Regions from separate parts of the Isoptericola sp. NPDC019482 genome, predicted to be linked through region 1. Evidence: riboswitches for the same ligand, from Rfam matches in the RefSeq annotation. Region 1 holds a riboswitch; each other region holds the start of a gene.
The links. A riboswitch is a leader RNA that binds a small molecule or an ion and turns the genes downstream of it on or off. The one in region 1 is predicted to bind thiamine pyrophosphate.
Positions count from the first base shown of each region.

Region 2: another riboswitch for thiamine pyrophosphate. It lies ahead of ABZ493_RS10570 (ECF transporter S component); the one in region 1 lies ahead of ABZ493_RS09655 (bifunctional hydroxymethylpyrimidine kinase/phosphomethylpyrimidine kinase).
Region 3: another riboswitch for thiamine pyrophosphate. It lies ahead of ABZ493_RS20375 (thiamine ABC transporter substrate-binding protein); the one in region 1 lies ahead of ABZ493_RS09655 (bifunctional hydroxymethylpyrimidine kinase/phosphomethylpyrimidine kinase).
Region 4: another riboswitch for thiamine pyrophosphate. It lies ahead of thiO (glycine oxidase ThiO); the one in region 1 lies ahead of ABZ493_RS09655 (bifunctional hydroxymethylpyrimidine kinase/phosphomethylpyrimidine kinase).

Region 1 covers NZ_JBEYBQ010000010.1:111,717-116,608, reverse strand. The annotation lists gene ABZ493_RS09660 (ABC transporter ATP-binding protein) at 1-106, opposite strand, end outside; gene ABZ493_RS09655 (bifunctional hydroxymethylpyrimidine kinase/phosphomethylpyrimidine kinase) at 423-2,171, opposite strand; TPP riboswitch at 2,162-2,291, opposite strand; gene ABZ493_RS09650 (hypothetical protein) at 2,411-3,064, shown strand; gene ABZ493_RS09645 (YcnI family protein) at 3,154-3,954, shown strand; gene ABZ493_RS09640 (copper resistance CopC family protein) at 3,951-4,619, shown strand; gene ABZ493_RS09635 (hypothetical protein) at 4,840-4,892, shown strand, end outside.
Region 2 covers NZ_JBEYBQ010000012.1:75,533-80,424, reverse strand. The annotation lists gene ABZ493_RS10575 (ATP-binding cassette domain-containing protein) at 1-451, opposite strand, end outside; gene ABZ493_RS10570 (ECF transporter S component) at 456-1,103, opposite strand; TPP riboswitch at 1,097-1,208, opposite strand; tRNA gene ABZ493_RS10565 (tRNA-Ala) at 1,353-1,425, opposite strand; gene ABZ493_RS10560 (histidine phosphatase family protein) at 1,517-2,206, opposite strand; gene rsfS (ribosome silencing factor) at 2,203-2,649, opposite strand; gene ABZ493_RS10550 (hypothetical protein) at 2,646-3,761, opposite strand; gene nadD (nicotinate-nucleotide adenylyltransferase) at 3,754-4,371, opposite strand; gene ABZ493_RS10540 (hypothetical protein) at 4,391-4,543, opposite strand; gene ABZ493_RS10535 (glutamate-5-semialdehyde dehydrogenase) at 4,605-4,892, opposite strand, start outside.
Region 3 covers NZ_JBEYBQ010000050.1:1,571-6,462, reverse strand. The annotation lists gene ABZ493_RS20380 (iron ABC transporter permease) at 1-658, opposite strand, end outside; gene ABZ493_RS20375 (thiamine ABC transporter substrate-binding protein) at 790-1,857, opposite strand; TPP riboswitch at 1,929-2,033, opposite strand; gene ABZ493_RS20370 (DUF4235 domain-containing protein) at 2,193-2,459, shown strand; gene ABZ493_RS20365 (PAS domain-containing protein) at 2,505-3,284, opposite strand; gene ABZ493_RS20360 (sulfite exporter TauE/SafE family protein) at 3,438-4,364, opposite strand; gene ABZ493_RS20355 (Rrf2 family transcriptional regulator) at 4,543-4,892, opposite strand, start outside.
Region 4 covers NZ_JBEYBQ010000015.1:58,386-63,277, forward strand. The annotation lists gene ABZ493_RS11940 (NUDIX domain-containing protein) at 1-84, opposite strand, end outside; gene ABZ493_RS11945 (thiazole synthase) at 125-967, opposite strand; gene thiS (sulfur carrier protein ThiS) at 998-1,243, opposite strand; gene thiO (glycine oxidase ThiO) at 1,240-2,490, opposite strand; TPP riboswitch at 2,480-2,582, opposite strand; gene thiE (thiamine phosphate synthase) at 2,614-3,273, shown strand; gene ABZ493_RS11965 (hypothetical protein) at 3,411-4,079, shown strand; gene ABZ493_RS11970 (OmpA family protein) at 4,076-4,738, shown strand; gene guaA (glutamine-hydrolyzing GMP synthase) at 4,789-4,892, shown strand, end outside.

The DNA of each region.
Region 1 (4,892 bases):
AGAAGAGGCCGCCGACCATCCGGGGCAACGCGGGGCGGACGTAGGGGTACAGCCGGCGCACCGACGCGAACGTGGAGAGCTCTGACCCGGCGGGGGCGACGGCCACGGGGGCGGCGTCGCCCGTGCGGCCCGGCGGGCCCTCGGCGCGACCCGGCGGGGTGCCGGGCGCGGCGGGAGGTCGGGGTGCGGAGGAGGCGGAGCTCCTCCTGGGACTGTCGGAGGGATCGGCGCGGCGGGCGCCTCGGCTGCGGCTGCGCGAAGTGCGCTTCGTGTCGGGCATCACAACCATTCTGTCACTCGCCGCCGACACGCTTGCCCCGATCATGCGGTGCGCCGCGATCTCGGGATACCGCTTACCCCCGCGAGATCTCGCCGTCGCGCCCTCGGTCGAGCGCGACGGCGAGAGCCGCCACGGGCCGCGGTCAGGCCACCGCGACGCCCCCGGCACCGTGTCCGGCACCGCCACCGGCACCGTGCCCGGCACCGTGTCCGACCGGGGTTCCGGCGGCGTCATCGGCCGCGCCCGTCGGGGCGGGCAGGCCGGTCTGGTCGAAGAACGCCAGCTCGTGCGCGCAGGCCGCACGGAACGCGGCCGACATCCGGTCCCTGGTGGGGGCGTCGGCCGCCGCGGCGGCCCGGCGCAGGATCGCGACGGCCTCGCGCGTCGCGTCGGCGAACGCGTCGTCGGCGTACGTGCCCAGCCACGCGGCGTACGGGTGGGCGGGGTGGTTGCGGGCGGCGAGCCGCTCCCCCACGTCCTGGTAGATCCAGTAGCAGGGCAGGACGGCGGCCACGAGGGTCGCGTAGTCGTTTCCGGCCGACCGCAGGTGGTCGAGGTACGCCGCCGTCGTCGGGCTGGCGGGCACGTCCTGCGGCTCGCCGCCCAGCCAGCGCGTGTGCAGGTCGAGCTCGGTGACCAGCGCCCCGTGCGCGCCACCCGCCCAGAACGCCTGCTCGACCCGGGTCGGCGCGAGCTCGCTCGCCCGCGCGAGGCAGCGCGCGTAGTCGCGCAGGTACAGCGCGTCCTGCTCCAGGTACGTGCGGAAGTGCCCGGCGTCGAGGCTCCCGTCGCCCAGCGACCGGACGAACGCCAGGTCGTCGATCGCGGCGCGCACGCCCGCGGCATCGTCCCACCAGCGCGCGACGACGTCCTCCCCGTGATCGTCCGCGGACGCGTCGCCCGCGCCCGCCGCTGGCGACGTCGCGGGCTGCTCCACGGCGCCGGCCCGCAGCCCCACCAGGTGGTCCACGGGGCCGTTCCCGCCGCCGACGCGCAGGTCCTCCCCCGCCCGGATCGCCGCGGTGAGCCAGGTCTTCGTGCCCCGCAGCGCCTCGGCCCAGTCGCCCGTGCGGGCGTACCTCGCGGCCAGCCCGCTGGACAGCGAGCAGCCCGTTCCGTGGGTGGAGGTGCTGGTCAGGCGCAGCCCCGGCAGCTCGACGAGCACGCCCTCCGGCCCGACCAGGGCGTCCGGGGCCCCGTCCCCCGTCGCGACCGCCTCGGCGGCGCCCAGGTGCCCACCCTTCGCCACCACGAGGACCCCGTGCCGCGCCGCGAGCCGCCGCGCCTGGTCGAGGGCGGCCGGCCAGTGGGCCGCCGGAGGCTCGCCGGCGAGGACCGCGAGCTCGGGCAGGTTCGGGGTCACGACGTCCACGCGGCCGAGCAGGTCCCGCACCGCGTCCTCGGCAGCCGGGTCGAGCAGCCGGTCGCCGCTGGTCGCCACCATGACCGGGTCCAGCACGACGGCGGGGCGCGCCGTCGTGCCGGTGGCGTCGCACGCGGCCCGCGGCAGCCCGTCGAGCCAGGCGGCCACCGCCCGGGCGACCGGGGCCGACGCGAGCATCCCGATCTTCACGGCGTCGACGGTCACGTCGTCGGTGACGGCGTCGAGCTGGGCGGCGAGGAACTCCGCGGGCGGCACGTGCACGTCGCGCACCCCCCGGGTGTTCTGCACGGTCAGCGCCGTGACGGCGGCCATCCCGTAGCCGCCCGCGGCCGCGATCGACTTGAGGTCCGCCTGGATCCCCGCGCCCCCGGAGGGGTCGGACCCGGCGACCGCCAGGACGCGGGGGCGGCTGCCTCTCGCCGGCGCCGACAGCACCGTGGAGGCGGGAGCGGGAGCAGTGGTGCCGGCGCGGCCGGCGGAGCTGTCTTCAGGTGCGCGCGCACGCATGTCGACATCCCTTCGCTAGTTCGAGCTAGATCAGGTTCGACGGGTGTGATCTCAGCGCCCGCCGGCCGGCCGCGACGATGTCGCAGCGATGACCGACCGGACGCACCCCGTGTCGTGCGGCCCACGGTAGCCCAGGTCAGAGCAGGCATCGCCGGGCGTCCGGCCCGCGCGTGTCGGAGGTGCAGGCCTCAGCACCGACGTCCCGTCGCCGTCGTCCGCCCGCGCGGTAGGGTGCGGGGGTGCCCGTGGTCGTCCGTCGTGTGCGCGAGCTCCTCGTCGCAGGTACGACGCTCAGCATCGCGGCCGCCGCCCACCTCCTGGCCGGCGGCGCGCTCCCCGGTGCACCCCTCGCCTGGCTCGTCGTCGCGGCGCTCACGGCGCCCCTCGCGGTGTGGACCGCCCGCCGCCGGCTGACCCTCCGGCGCCTCCTGCCGGCGATGGTCGCGCTGCAGCTCGTGCAGCACACGACGTTGTCCGTGCTCGGCGCGGCGGGCACGCGCGCTCCTTCGGCACAGCTCTCGACCCCGGGCACCACCCCGGACGGGCATGCGCTCCACGCCCTGGGCCCGGGCTCCCTCGCGCCCGCGACGGGCGGCGGGCTGTTGCACCACGCGTCCGACACCGGCACCACCTCCTGGATGCTTGCGGCGCACGCCGCCGCGGTGCTGCTCACCGCCCTGCTGCTCGCGGCGGGCGACCGGGCAGCCCTCACCGTCGTGGGACACCTGCGGCACGTCGCGCTGCTCGTGCAGGAGCCGCCGGTGCTGCCGGTGGTCCGCGAGCCCGCCGTCGTCGTCGGGCGCACCTGGCGCCCCCACCCGGCCCGTGTCCGCCGGCGCACGCCCCCGCGGGGCCCCCCGCTGCTCCCGGGCGCGCTCGCGCGCGCCGCCTGACCCTGCCCTGGTCCGTCGTCGGACGGGGGCGGGTCCCTCGCCGTCCCACGACCGTCTGACACACCTGACAGCCAGGAGCAGAAGAACCCATGTCCAGGACCACCCCTGTCCTCACCCCTGCCCTCCGCCCGCGCCGCCTCGCCGGCGTGGCCGCCCTCGCCCTCCCTGCCCTCGTGCTCGGCGCGACCGCCGCGTCCGCGCACGTGACCGTCACCCCGGACGCGGCCGAGACCGGGTCGTACGCCACCCTCACCTTCAAGGTCCCGAACGAGTCCGCCGAGGCCTCGACCACCGCGGTGCAGGTCGACCTGCCGAGCGACACCCCGTTCACCAGCGTGTCCGTCGAGCCCGTGCCGGGCTGGACGGCGAAGGTCACCCAGGCGCCTCTGCCCGAGCCCGTCGAGGTGCACGGCACCACCGTCACCGAGGCGCCGGCATCCATCGAGTGGACCGCCGACGACGCCGACGCCGGCATCGCGCCGGGCGAGTTCCTCCGGTTCACGGTGTCGGCCGGCGCCGTCCCGGACGGCGTGGAGGAGATCGTCCTCCCCGCCACCCAGACCTACTCCGACGGCGAGGTCGTCGCCTGGGACCAGGAGGCGTCGGGCGACGCCGAGCCCGAGCACCCTGCTCCCGTCCTGCAGGTCGTGCCCGCCGCCGAGGACGGCGGCCACGGCGCGGCGTCGGCCGCCGGTGCCGGCGACTCGGGCACGGACGCGGGCACGGACGCTTCGGCCGAGGACGACGGCTCCGGCACCCTCCCGCTGGCGCTGGGCGCCGCGGGCCTCGGGCTCGGGCTGGTCGGCGCCGTCACGGGTGTCGTCGCCCTCGCCCGGACGCGCGCCCGCGCCGACGGCACCGACGGCACCAGCAGCACGGAGCAGCGATGAGCGTGCAGAGCAGGAGCACCGCCGCGCGGCGCGCCCTCGCCGCGGCCGGTTCGTTCGCGCTCGCCGTGGGCCTCGGCGCGGCCGGCGTCGTCGGCGCGGCCGTGCCCGCGAGCGCCCACAACGTCGTCGTCGGGACGTCGCCGACCTCGGGGTCGACCGTGACCGAGCCGCCGGAGTCCGTCGACGTGACGTTCGACGACGTGGTGCTCGACCTGTCCGCCGAGGGCTCCAGCACGGTCCTCACGGTCACGGACCCCGACGGCACGAACTACGCGACCGGCTGCCCGACGACGCAGGACCGCACCGTGTCCGTGCCCGTCGCGCTGGGCGTCGGCGGGGAGTACACCGTGGACTGGCGGATCGTGTCGGCGGACGGGCACCCCACCAGCGGCGAGTTCTCGTTCACCTACGACCCGCCCGCCGGGGCTGAGGCCGCCGCTCCGGCGGCGGACGCGGCACCGTGCGACGCGGCCGGGACGGCCGGGGACGACGCCTCCGGCGGCGCGGCGGACCCTGCGGCGGGCGGTGCGTCCGAAGCGGACGCGCCCTCCGGGGACGGCAGCGCCTCGGAGCTGGCCGTGGTGCTCGGCATCGCGGGCGGCGTCGTCGTGCTCGCCGGTGCGGCGGTGCTCGTGGCACTGCGGCTCGCCCGACGCCGGGGCTGACGCATGGGCTGACGCGCCGCACCCCGCGACCTGTCAGGGCCAGCGCCGCGTATACCGCGCCCTGGCCCTGACAAGTCCTGGTGCCCCCCGAGCTGTCAGGGCCGGGGCTGGGTATACCCCGCGCTGGCCCTGACAGGTCGATGGTCCTGGCGGCTCGAGTACACCTGCGTCGCCGTCGGGTCGTCCCCGGACCGCGTCGGAGCCGCCTACGATGCCGACCATGGATGCGGGGCAGATCGTCGGGATCGTGACGGGCCTGGTCGTGGTGGTCGT
Region 2 (4,892 bases), on a different contig from region 1:
GGGCGAGCGCCCCGGCGAGCGCCAGCCGCTGCAGCTCACCGCCCGAGAGGGCCGACGTGGGACGGCCGGTCGGGTACCGCAGTCCCACCCGGTCCAGCGCCTCGTCCGTGCGGCGCCAGATCTCCGCCCGCGGCAGGCCGGCGTTCTCGGGCCCGAACGCGACGTCCCGCCCGATCCGGGACGCGACCACCGCGGAGCCCGGGTCCTGCGGGACGTACCCGACCCCTCCGTCCACGTGCACGGTGCCGGACAGCTCCCCCGGCAGCGGGTCCCCGAGCACTCCCGCCAGCGCGTGCAGCACGGTCGACTTGCCGGCGCCGCTGGGGCCGACCAGCCCCACGCGCTCCCCCGCGCCGACGGTGAGGTCGAGGCCGTCGACCGTCGGGGTCGCGCGCCCCGTGGGCCGCCAGCGCAGCCCCCGCACGCGCGCCCGGACGTCGTCGCGTGCCACGGCGTCAGGCCCGGGTGCGGCCGGCGGCGCGGCCCGTGCGGCCGGCGGCACGATCAGCAAGGTCGCGCCCGGGCCCGAAGGCGTCGAGCACGCCGGCCCGGGCCAGGGCGCGCACGAGCGCCGCGCCCCCGAGCCCCGCGAGCAGCGCGCCGGACAGCGCGAAGAGGCCCAGGTAGGCCAGCCGGAAGGGCCACTCCCAGTCGGGGTAGTACGCGAACCACTCGTACACGGCACCGCACGCGCCCGCCGCCGCGCCCGCCAGGGCGGCGACGGCGGTGCCGAAGCGGCGGTACAGGAACAGGGCGAGCACGAGCTCGGCGCCGAACCCCTGGACGACGCCGGAGACGATCGCCGAGAAGCCCCAGCCGGCGCCGAGCAACGCCTCGACGCTCGCGGCGACCACCTCGGTGAGCAGCGCCGCGCCGGGGCGGCGGACGATGAGCCCGCCCAGCACCCCGCCGAGCAGCCAGCCGCCCCCGAGCAGACCGGTGGCCGGTGGGAACACGACCGCCAGACCGGCGGACAGCAGGTGGTAGAGCTGGGTCCAGCCCCAGAAGACGACGCCGACGGCCACGCCGAGCATGGCCACGGTGACGAGGTCGACGGTGCGGTACCGCAGGGACGGGATGCGCGAGAAAATGGGCGCGGACATTCCAGGTAACTCCCTTCGCCGGTGCTAACCGGAGCAGGTTCCAAGGGTCTGCGGCTGTGCCCGCACTCTCAGCGCCCCTTCGACGGCGCTCCCCTGTCATGGGTGTCTTCAGATGTGACGGCCGACGAGGCGGCCGCAGGGCCGACCTTAGGCGACGTCGGCGTCGGCGCAAGGGGCGTCCCGTACGGTGAAACCCCTGGTCATGCGAGAAGGCCCGGAACCATGAGGTTCCGGGCCTTCTCGTCGGGGTGGAGCTGAGGGGACTCGAACCCCTGACCCCCTGCATGCCATGCAGGTGCGCTACCAGCTGCGCCACAGCCCCGAGAACCGACTCTCGCGACCGCGGACGGCCAGGCGATTCGTCTGATTCGGTGTGTTCCTCCGGGCTTGCGCCCCTCGGGAACGTCGATATCTTAGGCAGACTTCGGGCCAGGTTCCAAATTCCAGTCCGGCCCCGCCTGCCAGCGGTCCAGGGGGTACCCCGCGCCCACGTTGTGCGCCACGAGTCGCCAGGCCGGCTCGGCCCCCTCGCCTGCACGGTGCAGGTGGGACCAGTGCACGTTGTGCATGCCGGACAGCCCGCGCCAGGTGGTCGGGTCGAGCCCGAGCAGCGCCGTCACCGCCAGCGAGATCGCGGCCCCGTGCGACACGACGACGAGGGTCGCGTCGTCGTCCAGGTCCGCGACGTGCTCGGCCACGGCCACGGCCATGCGCTGCGCGACCGCCGCCTTCGTCTCAGCGCCCGCCCCCGCCGGCTCGGCACCGAGCCGCCAGGCGGCGTACTCCTCGGGCCAGCGCTCCTGCAGCTCCGCGCCGGTGAGGCCCTCCCAGGCGCCGAAGCCGCGCTCCCGGAGCCGCTCGTCGGCGACGACGGACATCCCGCCGAGCGCGTCCGCGTAGGCGGCCGCCGTCTCGACGGCACGCCCCAGGTCGGAGGACACGATGCGCGTCGCGCGGTGCGACGACGCGAGCGCGGAGCCGCCCTCCGCCGCCTGCCAGCGGCCGACCTCGTCGAGCGGGATGTCGATCTGCCCCTGCAGCCGCAGCGAGGCGTTGTACGCGGTGCGGGCGTGCCGCAGCAGGACGACGGTGCCGGCCGTCACCGCTCGTCGCCCGCGAGGCGGATCACGCCGTCGCCGCCGTCGTCGCCGTACTCGGCAGCGGCCGCCGCGCCGTCGCCGCCGCGCGCGTCCTCGGGCAGCTCGACCGCCGGGCAGTCCTTCCACAGCCGCTCGAGCGCGTAGTACACGCGGTCCTCGGCGTGCTGCACGTGGACGACGACCTCGCCGAAGTCCAGCAGCACCCAGCGCGCCTGCGCCTTGCCCTCGCGGCGGATCGGCTTGGACCCGGCGAGGAACATCGCCTCCTCGACGGCGTCCACGATGGCCGAGACCTGCCGCTCGTTGGTGCCCGAGGCGATGAGGAACACGTCGGTGAGCACCAGCTGGTCGCTCACGTCCAGGGCGATGATCTCCTGCGCCTTGCGGTCGGACGCGGCCCGGGCGGCTACGACCGCCAGCTCGACGGCGCGGGGGCTGGCGGTCATGCGGCGGCTCCGGGGTGTTCGAGGGTGAGCGAGTGGCCGGCCGCGGGGGCGGCCTGGTCCGTCTGGAAGTCGTTCGTGTCCGGGCCCCCGAGCAGAAGCTTCCACACCAGCAGGCCGAGCACGAACGCGACGACCACGAGGACGATGTAGTGCAGCCAGGTGTACGACGCCTCGGGCTCGTCCCAGTCCTCGTCGTCGTCCTCGTCGACCTGCGGCGCGGCGGAACGCGCCCGGACGGGCTGCTCGGACGCCACCAGCGCGTCGAACGGCGACGCGGCGGGACGCTCGGCGGCGGCCGGCGCCTGCGCGGCACCGGGCGCGGGGCGCGAGGGCGGCACGGACGCGGGCCGCTCGGTCGTCGGGCTCGCCCAGGGCAGCGGGGGCGCCACCGACGTGGAGGCGGCGGGCGGCGGGGTGGTCGGCGCCGCGGCGGGCGGCATCGACGACGGGGCCGACGACAGGGCCGACGGCGCCGACGTCGTGCCGAACGGCGACGCGGTGCCCGTCGTCGCGAACGGTGAACGGCGGGTGGGTCCGTCGGGGCGCGGGGCGACCGTGGCCGGCGGGCTGGCCGCGGGGGGCGCGGAGCTCGCCGACGGGCTCGAGGGCGCGGCCAGCGGGGGCATCCCGAGCCCGGTGGCGGCGCCCGTCGGCGCCGCACCGGGGTCGCGGCGGGTCGAGGTGCGCGCAGGAGGCGCGGCCGGGGCGCTGGGCGCCGGCGCGGGCCGGACCGCGGGCGTGGGGGCGACGGCGCGGGACATCTCCCCGGTGGGCCGCTGGATCGGGGCCAGGCGCCCGGTCTCGTCCAGCCCGCGCACGCCGGCGGAGGTGGACGGCGGCCGCACCATCGGTGCAGGGGCCGGGGCGGCGGGCGCGGGGCTCTGCTCGCGGAGCGAGCGGCGGGACGGCGCGCTTGCGGCCGGCGCGGAGAACCGCGGAGCGGGCGCCTGGCCGGCGGGCGGGCCGAACGGCGACCGGGCCGCGGCGGGCGCGCCGTACTCCGGCGCGGGCGGCGCCTGCTGCCCGGCGCTGGCCTGTGCGGCGGCGGCCGCCTGCTCCCGCTCGCGGATCTCGCGGCGGGTCAGCGGGCGGGACGGGTTGTTGTCACTCATCGAGACCTCGATACAGACCGTGCTTGGCGATGTACTGGACCACGCCGTCCGGCACCAGGTACCACACCGGTTGGCCGGCCTGCGCCCGACGACGGCAGTCGCTCGACGAGATCGCCAACGCCGGGACCTCCAGCGTCGTGACCCCGTCGTGGGGCAGGCCGTCCACCATGAGCTGGTGCCCCGGCCGCGTGACAGCCACGAAGTGTGCCATCTCCCACAGGAGCGCGGCATCCTTCCAGGTCAGGATCTGCTCGATCGCGTCCGCGCCGCTGATGAAGAACAGGTCGGCGTCGGGTCGCTGCTCGTGCAGGTCCCGCAGGGTGTCGACGGTGTACGTGAGTCCCGGACGGTCGATGTCGACCCGGCTCACGGTGAACCGGGGGTTCGACGCCGTCGCGATCACCGTCATGAGGTAGCGGTGCTCGGCCTGCGACACCTTCTGGTGCTGCTTGAAGGTCGGCTTGCCCGTGGGGACGAAGACGACCTCGTCGAGGTCGAGCAGCGCCGCCGCCTCGCTGGCGGCGACCAGGTGCCCGTGGTGGATGGGGTCGAAGGTGCCGCCCATCACGCCGAGGCGCGGACGGCGCGGCTGCGACGACGGCTCGTTCACGCTGACCGGAAGGCGGTCGTCAGTGGTGGCGGTTGGACACGTTGCGGAAGGCGTACGTCACCACGAGCGCGGCGACCAGGCCGCCGAACGCGAGGAGACCCATCGCGATCGGGGAGATGGTCTCGGCGTGCTCGGCGGCCTCCTGGGCCACCTGGACGGCGGTGTGCAGCACGGGTTCCTCCTGTGCGTGGGTGTGCGACGGGTCGCGACGGGCAGGGTCGGGGGTCAGTCTCTCACGCGGGCCGGACGTGTCCGTCGCCGTGCACGACCCACTTCGTGGTGGTCAGCTCGGCCAGTCCCATCGGCCCGCGCGCGTGCAGCTTCTGCGTGGAGATGCCGATCTCGGCGCCCAGCCCGAGCTCGCCGCCGTCGGTGAAGCGCGTGGACGCGTTCACCATCACGGCGGCCGAGTCGACCTCCGCGACGAACCGCTCGGAGGCGGCCAGGTCGCGGGTGACGATCGCCTCGGTGTGCCCCGACGACCAGGTACGGATGTGCTCGACGGCGTCGTCGAGCGAGTC
Region 3 (4,892 bases), on a different contig from region 1:
GGAACTGGGTGGTGCGGGTCCAGATCTCCGTCTCGATCGTGCCGTAGCGCAGGCCGCCGAGCACCAGCACGACGCCGAACGCCGTCGCGCAGAACAGGAACACCACCGCGGCGGCCGACGCGATCGCCGGGCCGAGCGCGGGCAGCGTCACGGTGCGGAACGCGCGCCAGGGCGTCGCGCCGAGCGCGCGGGCGGCCTGCTCGGCGCGGGGATCGAGCCGCTCCCACATGCCGCCGACGGTGCGCACCACCACCGCGTAGTTGAAGAACACCAGCGCCAGCACGATGCCGGCGAAGCTCTCCTCCAGGTGAGCCCAGCCGAGCAGCCCGCCGGGCGCGAAGAGCGCACGGAACGCGACGCCGACGACGACGCTGGGCAGCACGAACGGCACCGTCACCAGGCCCCGCACCAGGGTGCGCCCGGGGAACCGGCACCGGTAGAGCACGTACGCGCCGGGCAGCCCCAGCAGCACCGACAGCAGCGTGCCGGTGAGCGCCTGGGCGAGCGTCTGCCCGACGATCCGCCACGTGCGCTCCTGGGACAGCACCTCCGCGAAGCCGGACAGGTCGAGCTCCCGCCCCGCCGCGGTCTCGGTGAAGAACCCCTGCAGGACGAGCGACACCACCGGCCACGCGAAGAAGACCGCGAGGAAGCCCAGCGGGAGCGCGACGGCGACACCCCAGCCGAGCCACGCGCCCCACCGGTCTCCGCGCCACCGTTCGGCGCGCGACCGCGCCGCCCGGGGGGCCGGGCGGGCGGTGCCGGCCGGGACGCGGGGCACGGGGCGCGTCAGCCGACGACCGTCGCCGTCCACTGCTCGATCCACTCGTCGCGGTGCGCGGCGACGTCCGCGGGCGCCACCTCGAACGGCTCGTCGGCCAGGGGCGCGAACTGCTGCCAGTCGGCGGGCAGCTCCACGTCCGGGTCCGCGGGGTACATGTACATCTGGCCGGGCACGTCGGCCTGGAACTCGGCGCTCGTCAGGAAGTCCACGAGCTTCTTGGCGCCCTCGGGGTTCTCGGCGCCCGCCAGCACGCCCGCGTACTCGACCTGCCGGAAGCAGGTGTCGAGCATCGCGCTGGTGGCGGAGGTCTTCCCGTCGTCGCTCACGGTGAACGCGGGCGACGTCGCGTAGGACAGCGCGATCGGGCGCTGCCCGCCCTCGCCGGCGCCGGAGAAGTCCACGTAGTACGCGTCCTCCCAGCTCTCGGCCACCTTGAGGCCGTTGTCGCGCAGGTCGGCCCAGTAGGCCTCCCAGCCGTCCGTGCCGAAGGCGCCGATCGTCGCGAGCAGGAACGCGAGGCCGGGGGACGACGTCGCCGGGTTGGTCACGACGGTGAGGTCCGCGTACTCCGGCTTCGCGAGGTCCTCGAGCGTCGTCGGGGGCGTGACGCCGTTCTGCTCGAACCAGCCGTCGTCGAGGTTCATGCACACGTCGCCCACGTCGACCGGCGTCAGGGTGCCGGCCAGGTCGTCGGGCGCGTAGGCCGCGACCTCCGGGGCGAGGTCGGCCGGCTGGTACTCCTCGAAGACCCCGGCGTCCACGGCCCGCGACGCGTACGTGTTGTCCACGCCGAAGACGACGTCGCCCAGCGGCGCGTCCTTGGTGAGCACGAGCTGGTTCACCAGCGTGCCCGCGTCCCCGGGGGCCACCTGCTCGACGGTGAGGCCGGACTCCTTCTCGAACGCGGCCAGGACGTCGTCGGAGACCGCGAACGAGTCGTGGGTGACGAGCGTGACCGTGTCCGACGCCGCGCCGGTCGCGTCGTCGGTGGGCGTCCCGCCGCACGCCGCCAGCAGCGGCAGCAGGGCGACGACGCCCGCGGTGGCGGCCGTGGCCGTGGTCGTCAGCTTCATGCTGTCCTCCTCAAGGTGCGAGAAGGGGGTCCTGCGGGCACCCGGCACCGTCGTGGTGCGGCCGTCCGCAGGGATCGAGATTCCCGACTTCCTCCACCGGTGCTAACCGGGTCAGGTTCGAGGGTCTGCGGCGGTCCGCACTCTCAGCGCCGGTGGGCGCTCCCCTGTCGTATCACCACGAGCCTACCCGTCGACGCCGCGCTACCGTGGTCCCGTCCTCGGCCACGGGGTGTGACGTGCCTGACGTGCCGTGACGCCGCCCGGAGGCCGCGGACGCACGCGAGACGACGCGCGGTCATGCCGCGGCCGCGCCGGGACCTACCGAGGGAGAGCACGTGACGGACACCGAGCAGCCGCTGGGCGTGAAGGTCGGCACGGTGGTGCTGACGATCGCCGCCGGATGGGTCGCGCAGAAGCTGATCGGCGTGGTCTGGGAGAAGACGACGGGCAGCGTGGCGCCCACCAACGTGGACGACGACGAGATCTCGATCATCCAGGCCGTCACCTTCGCCGCGGTCTCGGGCGGGGTCGCGGTGCTCGCGAAGCGCCTCGCCCGCAAGGGCGCCGTGCGCGCGGCGGCCCGGTTCGTCCCCGGCCGCTGACCCCGCAACCCCTAACGGCCCGCCCTGCGGGTCAGTTCTCGCGCGTCAGTGGCTCGCGCGCGGACGCCGGCGGGCGAGCTGCGCGTCGTGACCGTGCGGCCGGTCCACCGGCCGCACGGTGGCGAGCGCCTGGCTGAGCCGGTCCGCCGCGTCCTGGGCCGGCGGGGCCGACCGCACCACCTCCGCCGCCGTGAGCGCGGCGTCGCGGTCCCCGACCGGCCGTGCGAGCCCCTTCATCACCTGTTCCCCCGCCGACTGGGCGGAGATCCCGACCTGCGCGCCGGCGTCCGCGAGCACCTCGTTGGCGACCGACTCGTCGACGCCGCAGACCGCCATGATGGCGCCCTTGGCCTGCTCGGCCGCCGCGGCCGCGACGAAAGCGCGGGAGACGGCGCGGTGCGCCTCGCGCTCCAGCGCGTCCCGCACGACCGGGCTCGCGTCGATGACGTAGCCGACGATCTGCGACGACGCGCCGTCGGCCCCGTGCCTCCCCTGTCCGGTGACGACGACGGTGTGGGTGCGCCCGTGGTCGTCCACGACGCGGTGCGCGCCCGAGAACGGCCGCCCGGTGCCGAGCGCGACCACCGCCGTCCGGGAGAGCCGCTCGCGGTCGTCGGGGTGCAGGTGGGCGCGCAGCACCTCCGGCCCCGGCGGGATCTTGCCCGGCTCACGGCCGAAGATCCGGAAGACCTCGTCCGACCACCACCACTCCCCCGTGGCGACGTCGACGCGGTACCGGCCGACGAGCAGTTGGCTCCCGGCGCCCAGCAGCTCCGCGAGGGCGACGAGCTCGCGGCGCGGTGTGTCGTTGGGCGTGCTGGACATGAGGCTCACCCCCCAGTGCCGTGCAGCTGGGTCCGGCGCGCAGTTCTCCTGGCTCCACCACGGTACCGGGACGGCACGACACCGCCACCGCACGGCGGGTGACGTGCGGTGGCGGTGGTGTCGTCGGTGGCCTCGGCCCTGCCGGGGCAGGCGTCAGGCGACCGTCGTCGCAGCGGCCTCGGGGTGCTCGCCGGCCGCCTCGGCCCGCTCCGCGGCGACCGCCTTGCGGTGCTCGCGGAACGAGTAGGTGACGGCGGCGGCCCAGCCGACGGCGATGAGCCCGAGGACGAGACCCCGTACTCCGTCGCTCACCGGGAACTCGTCGAGGCTCAGCAGGGTGCGGACGTTGGTGAGCACGATGATCCCGCCGACGGCGGAACCGAGGACGCGCGGCGGCACCAGGCGGACGAGCCATGCGGCGATCGGCGCCGCGATCAGGCCACCGATGAGCAGCGCCAGGGCCCAGGTCGGGTTGATGCCCGCGGTCCCGAGGCCGAAGAGGAAGCCGAGGCTCGCGGCGACGGCCACGAAGAACTCGCTGGTGTCGATCGAGCCGATCACCTTGCGGGGCTCCATGCGGCCGCTCGCGAGGATGGCGGGCGTGCCCACCGGCCCCCAGCCGCCGCCGCCGGTGGCGTCCATGAACCCGGCGACCAGCCCGAGCGGCGTGAGGAACCGCTTGCGCAGCGGCTGCCCCAGGCGGTCCGTGCGCAGCCCGCGGAGCGTGAACCGCAGCAGCACGTAGAGGCCCAGGCCGAGCAGCAGGATCGACATCAGCGGCTTGGCGATCTCGGTCGACAGCCAGGACAGGAACGTCGCGCCGGCGAACGCGCCGATCGCGCCGGGGATGCCGATCTTCGTGACGACCTTCCAGTCGACGTTCCCGAACCGCCAGTGCGACGCACCGGAGGCCAGGGTGGTGCCGACCTCGGCGAGGTGGACGGTCGCGGACGCCGCCGCGGGGTTGGTGCCGATCGCGAGCAGCAGGGTCGTCGAGGTGACGCCGTAGGCCATGCCGAGGCTGCCGTCGACGAGCTGCGCACCGAGGCCCACGAGGGCGAGGAGGACGAGAGTCCGCACGGGGGTTCCCTCCGTTTCGGCGCGGCAGCCGGTCCGCCGCGTCCATGACGAAGTTACCCGATCGGCTCTATCGGATTCAACGGTCTCAGCGATGTGTCTGTATCGTGAGATGTGCCGATGGACCGCGGGACGCGAATGCGGTGGCGCCCGCGGCGGGGTCAGGCGGCTGAGGTCGTCGTCAGGGGTTGACCCACGCCGACTCCTGCTCGGTGAGCCGGCGCACGACGTCCGGGATCTTCCCCGTCGCGAGGTCCGCCAGGGTCACCTGTTCCAGCACGGCCCGCACGTTCATCCGCAGCGCCACCCACACGTGCAGCAGCGACGCGGCCGCGCCGGTGTACTCCAGGTCGGAGGGCCGCGCATCGCGCACGAACACCAGCGGCCCGTCCACGGCTCGCACCACGTCGGCGACGGTCACCTTGTCGGCCGGGCGGGCGAGCACGTACCCCCCGCCGGCCCCCCGGCGGCTCGCGACGATCCCCTCGCGCCGCAGGTCGCTGAGGATCGCCTCGAGGAACCGGTGCGGCA
Region 4 (4,892 bases), on a different contig from region 1:
CCGACCGTGGGGTCCCCGGGACCGTTGCCGGACGACGAGGAGCCGGCCCTCTCGCTGGATCAGTGCCGCGACACGGTGACGCACGCCGGCAGTCTTCCACGGCAGCGGGGCTGTCGGCGCTCGCTCAGAGCGCCAGGTCGAGGCGGCCGTCGGGGGAGGAGCTGGCCAGCGCGCCCTCGCGGCGGGGGATGCGGCCGGCCCCCGCGGCGAGGCGGCCGGACTCGACGGCGAGGCGCATGGCGTGCGCCATGCGGACCGGGTCGGCGGCGCGCGTGACGGCGGTCGCGAGCAGGACGCCGTCGCAGCCGAGCTCCATCGCGAGGGCGGCGTCGGACGCCGTGCCCACCCCGGCGTCGAGGATGACCGGCACGCGCGCGGCGGACGCGATCGCCTCGATGTTGCGCGGGTTGAGGACTCCCAGGCCGGTGCCGATGGGGGCGCCGAGCGGCATGACGGCGGCGCAGCCGACGTCCTCCAGCCGGCGCGCGAGGATCGGGTCGTCGTTCGTGTACGGCAGGACGACGAACCCGTCGCGCACCAGCCGGTCGGCCGCCTCGACGAGGCCGAGGGGGTCGGGCAGGAGCGTCACGTCGTCGGCGATCACCTCGAGCTTGACCCAGTCGGTGCCGCACGCCTCGCGCGCGAGCTGCGCCGTGAGCACGGCCTCGGCGACCGAGAAGCAGCCCGCCGTGTTGGGCAGCGCGCGGATGCCGAGCCGCTCCAGCAGCCCCCAGATGCCGCCGTCCTCCGCGCCCGTGCCGCCGGGGCGCACCGCGACGCGTCGCATCGCCACCGTGGTGAGCCCGGTGCCGGACGCGACCAGCGCGTCCTCGAGCGTCATGAGGTTCGACGCGCCGCCCGTGCCCATGACGAGGCGCGAGCCGATCTCCGTGCCGGCGACCACGAGCGGGTCGACGAGCGGGTGCGCGACAGGGGCGGACGTCGCCGCGGCGGGCGTGCTGGTCATGCTTCCTCCATACCTTCTGCGTGCTTCAGGTCAGCCGCCCTGGACGGCGGTGACGATCTCGACCCGGTCGCCGGGCGCGATCCGGGTGCCGGCCCACAGGCCGCGGGGGACGACCGCGTCGTTCACGGCCACGGCGATGCCCTGCACCGTGCCGTCCGCGACGAACGCGGGGACGAGGGCCGCGACGACGGCCTCGACGCCGTCACCGTGCGGCCCGTCGAGCGCGTAGGCCTCGCCGTTCACGACGGCGGTGCGGGCGGCGGGGATGGCGGTCATCGGGCGGCTCCTTCGGGGAGTGGACTGTCGGCGGGACGGTCGGCGGGCGCGAAGCGGCGCGGGTCGGCGGCGGACAACGCGTCGTCGGGGGGAGGAGCTCCGGTCAGCGCGGCGAGCACGGCGTCGGCGGTGAGCGGCGCGAGCAGCACCCCGTTGCGCCCGTGCCCGACGGCGGCGAGCAGGCCGGGCACGGCGGTGGCGCCGACGAGCGGCAGGTTGTCGGGGGTCGCCGGGCGGGCGCGCGGCGTGACGTCGACCAGCGCGGCCTCGTCGATCCCGGGCACGAGGGCGCGTGCGTCGCGCAGCAGGGCGAAGACGCCGCCGGCCTCGGCGCGGCGGTCGTCGGGACGCTCCTCGCTGGTGGCGCCCACGACGATCTCGCGGTGCTCGGGCCCGCTGCCCGGTCCCGTGCCGGTGCCGGCCGCCCGCGGCACGACGTACACCGACCGCCCCTGCACCGTGCCGCGTACCACGTGCTCCAGCGCCAGGCCCGGCGGGGCGTCCAGGCGCACCGTCATGCCCTTGACGGGGCGCACCGGGACGCGGACCTCGGGCACGCCGTCGAGCAGCGACGCCGTCATCCCGTGACCGGTCGCGAGCACGACGGCGCCCGTGGCGTGCCGCGCACCGGCGCCGTCGTGCACCGCCACGACCCGGCCCGCGGCGTCGCGCTCGAGACGCACCGCGGCGCGGCGGACCAGGGCGGGGCCGAGTGCCGCGCACAGTGCCGCGTGCGCCGCTCGCGGGTCGACGGCCAGGTCGCCGTCGACGACGGCCGCACCGGCGAGCCGTGGCCCGAGGTACGGCTCGCGCCGTCGCGCGTCGGCGACGGGGACCTCCGCGGACGCGAGGCCCCACTCCCGGTGCAGCGCCAGCACGCGGCGCAGCAGCGCGAGGTCGTCGGCGTCGTACGCGACGGCGAGAGACCCGGCGCGCAGCAGCGGGACGTCGTGGCCGGTCGCGGCGGCCAGGTCGGCGGCGAACGCGGGCCATCGGGCGGCCGACGCGACGTTGAGGCGGGCGAGCTCCCGCTCGCCGAAGTCGGCCTCGCTGACGGCCGCGAGCATCCCCGCGGCCGCGCGGGTGGCGCCGTCGCCGGGCGACGGGTCGAGCACTGTGACCGCGAGGCCGGCGTCCGCGGCCCGCCAGGCCACGGCGAGGCCGACGATCCCGCCGCCCACGACGACGACGTCGCGGGCGGACGCGCCCGCGGGAACGGATCCCGGAGCGGGTGCAGAGGTGGGCATGTGCGCTCCCTTCGCTGGCATGACCCAGATCAGGTTCGACGGTCGGCTCCTACGCCCTCTCAGCCCCGAGCGGGGCTCCCGTGCGCGGCCACTGTAACCCGGGCCGTGGTTACCCTGGCCGGCGTGACCACGACCACGCCCGCTGCCGACGCGGCCCGCGCCCGCCTCGCCGACGCCCGCCTCTACCTGTGCACCGACGCCCGCGAGGACCGGGGCGACCTGGAGGACTTCCTGCACGCGGCGCTCGCGGGCGGCGTCGACGTGGTGCAGCTGCGGGACAAGACGCTCGACGTCGCGCGCGAGCTCGAGCTGCAGGGGATGGTCGCCCGCGTCGCCGCGGAGCACGGCGCGCTCTGGGCCGTGAACGACCGGGCCGACGTCGCGCAGCTCGCCGGCGCGCCCGTGGTCCACATGGGGCAGCGCGACCTGCCGGTGCCGGCGGTGCGTTCGCTGCTGGGACCGGACCCGGTGCTGGGCCGCTCGACCCACTCCGCCGCGCAGGCGGCCGAGGCGGAGGCCGATCCGGACGTCGACTACTTCTGCGTCGGCCCCCTGTGGGCCACGCCCACCAAGCCCGGCCGCGCGGCGGTCGGCCTCGACCTGCTGCGCGAGGTCGCCGCGACCCGCCCGACGACGCCGTGGTTCGCCATCGGCGGCGTCGACGCCGAGCGCCTGGACGCCGTGCTCGACGCCGGCGCGTCGCGCGTCGTCGTCGTGCGTGCCATCACCCAGGCACCGGACCCCGAGCGCGCCGCTCGGAAGCTGCGCGAGCGGCTGGGCTGACCCCGGCGCCCGAGGCCTGTGACCTGGGGAGTTCTCCCCATGGATGCCCCGGGCGGACCCCTGCCGGCGCGTGCCAGAGTGGGGCCCCTGCCCCCACCACGGCCGGGTACTGGCCGTGCCCCGACCCTGGAGGACGCATGTCCGCACGGACCGCACGCGCCCGCACCACCGCAGCACTCGCCCTCGCCGGCACGCTCCTGCTCGCCGGCTGCACCGGCAGCCCGAGCGACGACGAGGCCGGCGCGACGGGCGAGGCCGCCACCGCGGAGCAGGCCGCCGCCGACCCGGGCACCGCCACCGTCGCCGACCAGGTGATGGCGGAGCAGAAGATCGCCACGCCGCACGGCGGCGGCGACGCGTGGGGTGGCGAGCTCACCGTGACGCTGCGCTCCGTCGAGGTCGGCGCCGAGAACATGACCGTGCGGTGGGCGCTGCGCTGGGACGACGACGAGTCGCCCGCCGACGCCGGCGCCAGCTACTACGACCTGGGCGTCGTGCCCGCGACGACCGTGACCGACCGCACGGCCCTCAAGGCCTACAAGCCCTACTGCACCGAGGGGGCCTGGCAGCTGGACAGCGACGACGCGGCGCAGGCGTCGCTCGCGCAGCTCAGGTGCCGCGAGTCGATGCTGGTGTCGCCGCTCGAGAACATCACCTTCAAGTTCCCCAACCACGGGACGATCGAGGCGTCCGCCGTGCTGCCCGCCCCGGACGGCGAGCCGGCGACCGTGGACGTGCTGCCCGCGGAGGGGCTGCCGCTGTTCACGGACGCGACGGTCACCTACGGCGACGGGGCCGCGCAGTGACGCTCCGGGCCCGGGGAGCCGCCGTCGCGGCGCTCGCCGTGCTGCTCGCGGCGGTCGCCGCGGGACCGGCCGGCGCGGAGACGAGCCCGAGCGCGTCGTCGGACACCACGACCTCGGCCGACCCGGAGCTGATGATGGCGGCGCACGAGGCGCTCGCGGAGCAGGACGCGAAGGTCGAGGCGGCCGAGCTCACCGACGCGATGCGCGCGGACTCGACGCTCGACCTGCGCGCGCCGGACTCGACGTTCGACCTCCGGCCGGACGACTCCACGACGGTGCTGGAGAAGACGCAGGAGAAGGAGGACGACACGGTCGTGACGCTCACCTCCGACCTGCTGTTCGACTTCGGCAAGGCGGAGCTGACGCCGGAGGCGGAGAAGGCGGTGGCCGACCTGGCCGCAGACATCCCGCAGGACGCGACGGTCCGGGTGGACGGGTACACCGACTCGATCGGCACGGACGCGAGGAACCTCAAGCTCTCCGAGCAGCGCGCGAACGCGGTCGCCGACGTGCTCGAGGCGGAGCGGCCGGACCTGGCCCTGAAGGTCAAGGGCCACGGCGAGGCCGACCCCGTCGCGGACAACGAGGTGAACGGCGAGGACAACCCCGCAGGGCGCGCCCTGAACCGGCGCGTCGAGGTGACCTACCCCACCGCGTGACCCCGTGGACGGGCCGGGGAGGGGGAGCGTCCGGCGGCTAGGATGAGCCGGTGACGTCTCCCGCCACCACCCCCACCCCGCGCCCGGTCCTCGTCGTCGACTTCGGCGCCCAGTACGCGCAGCTCATCGCGCGCCGCGTGCGCGAGGCCAGCGT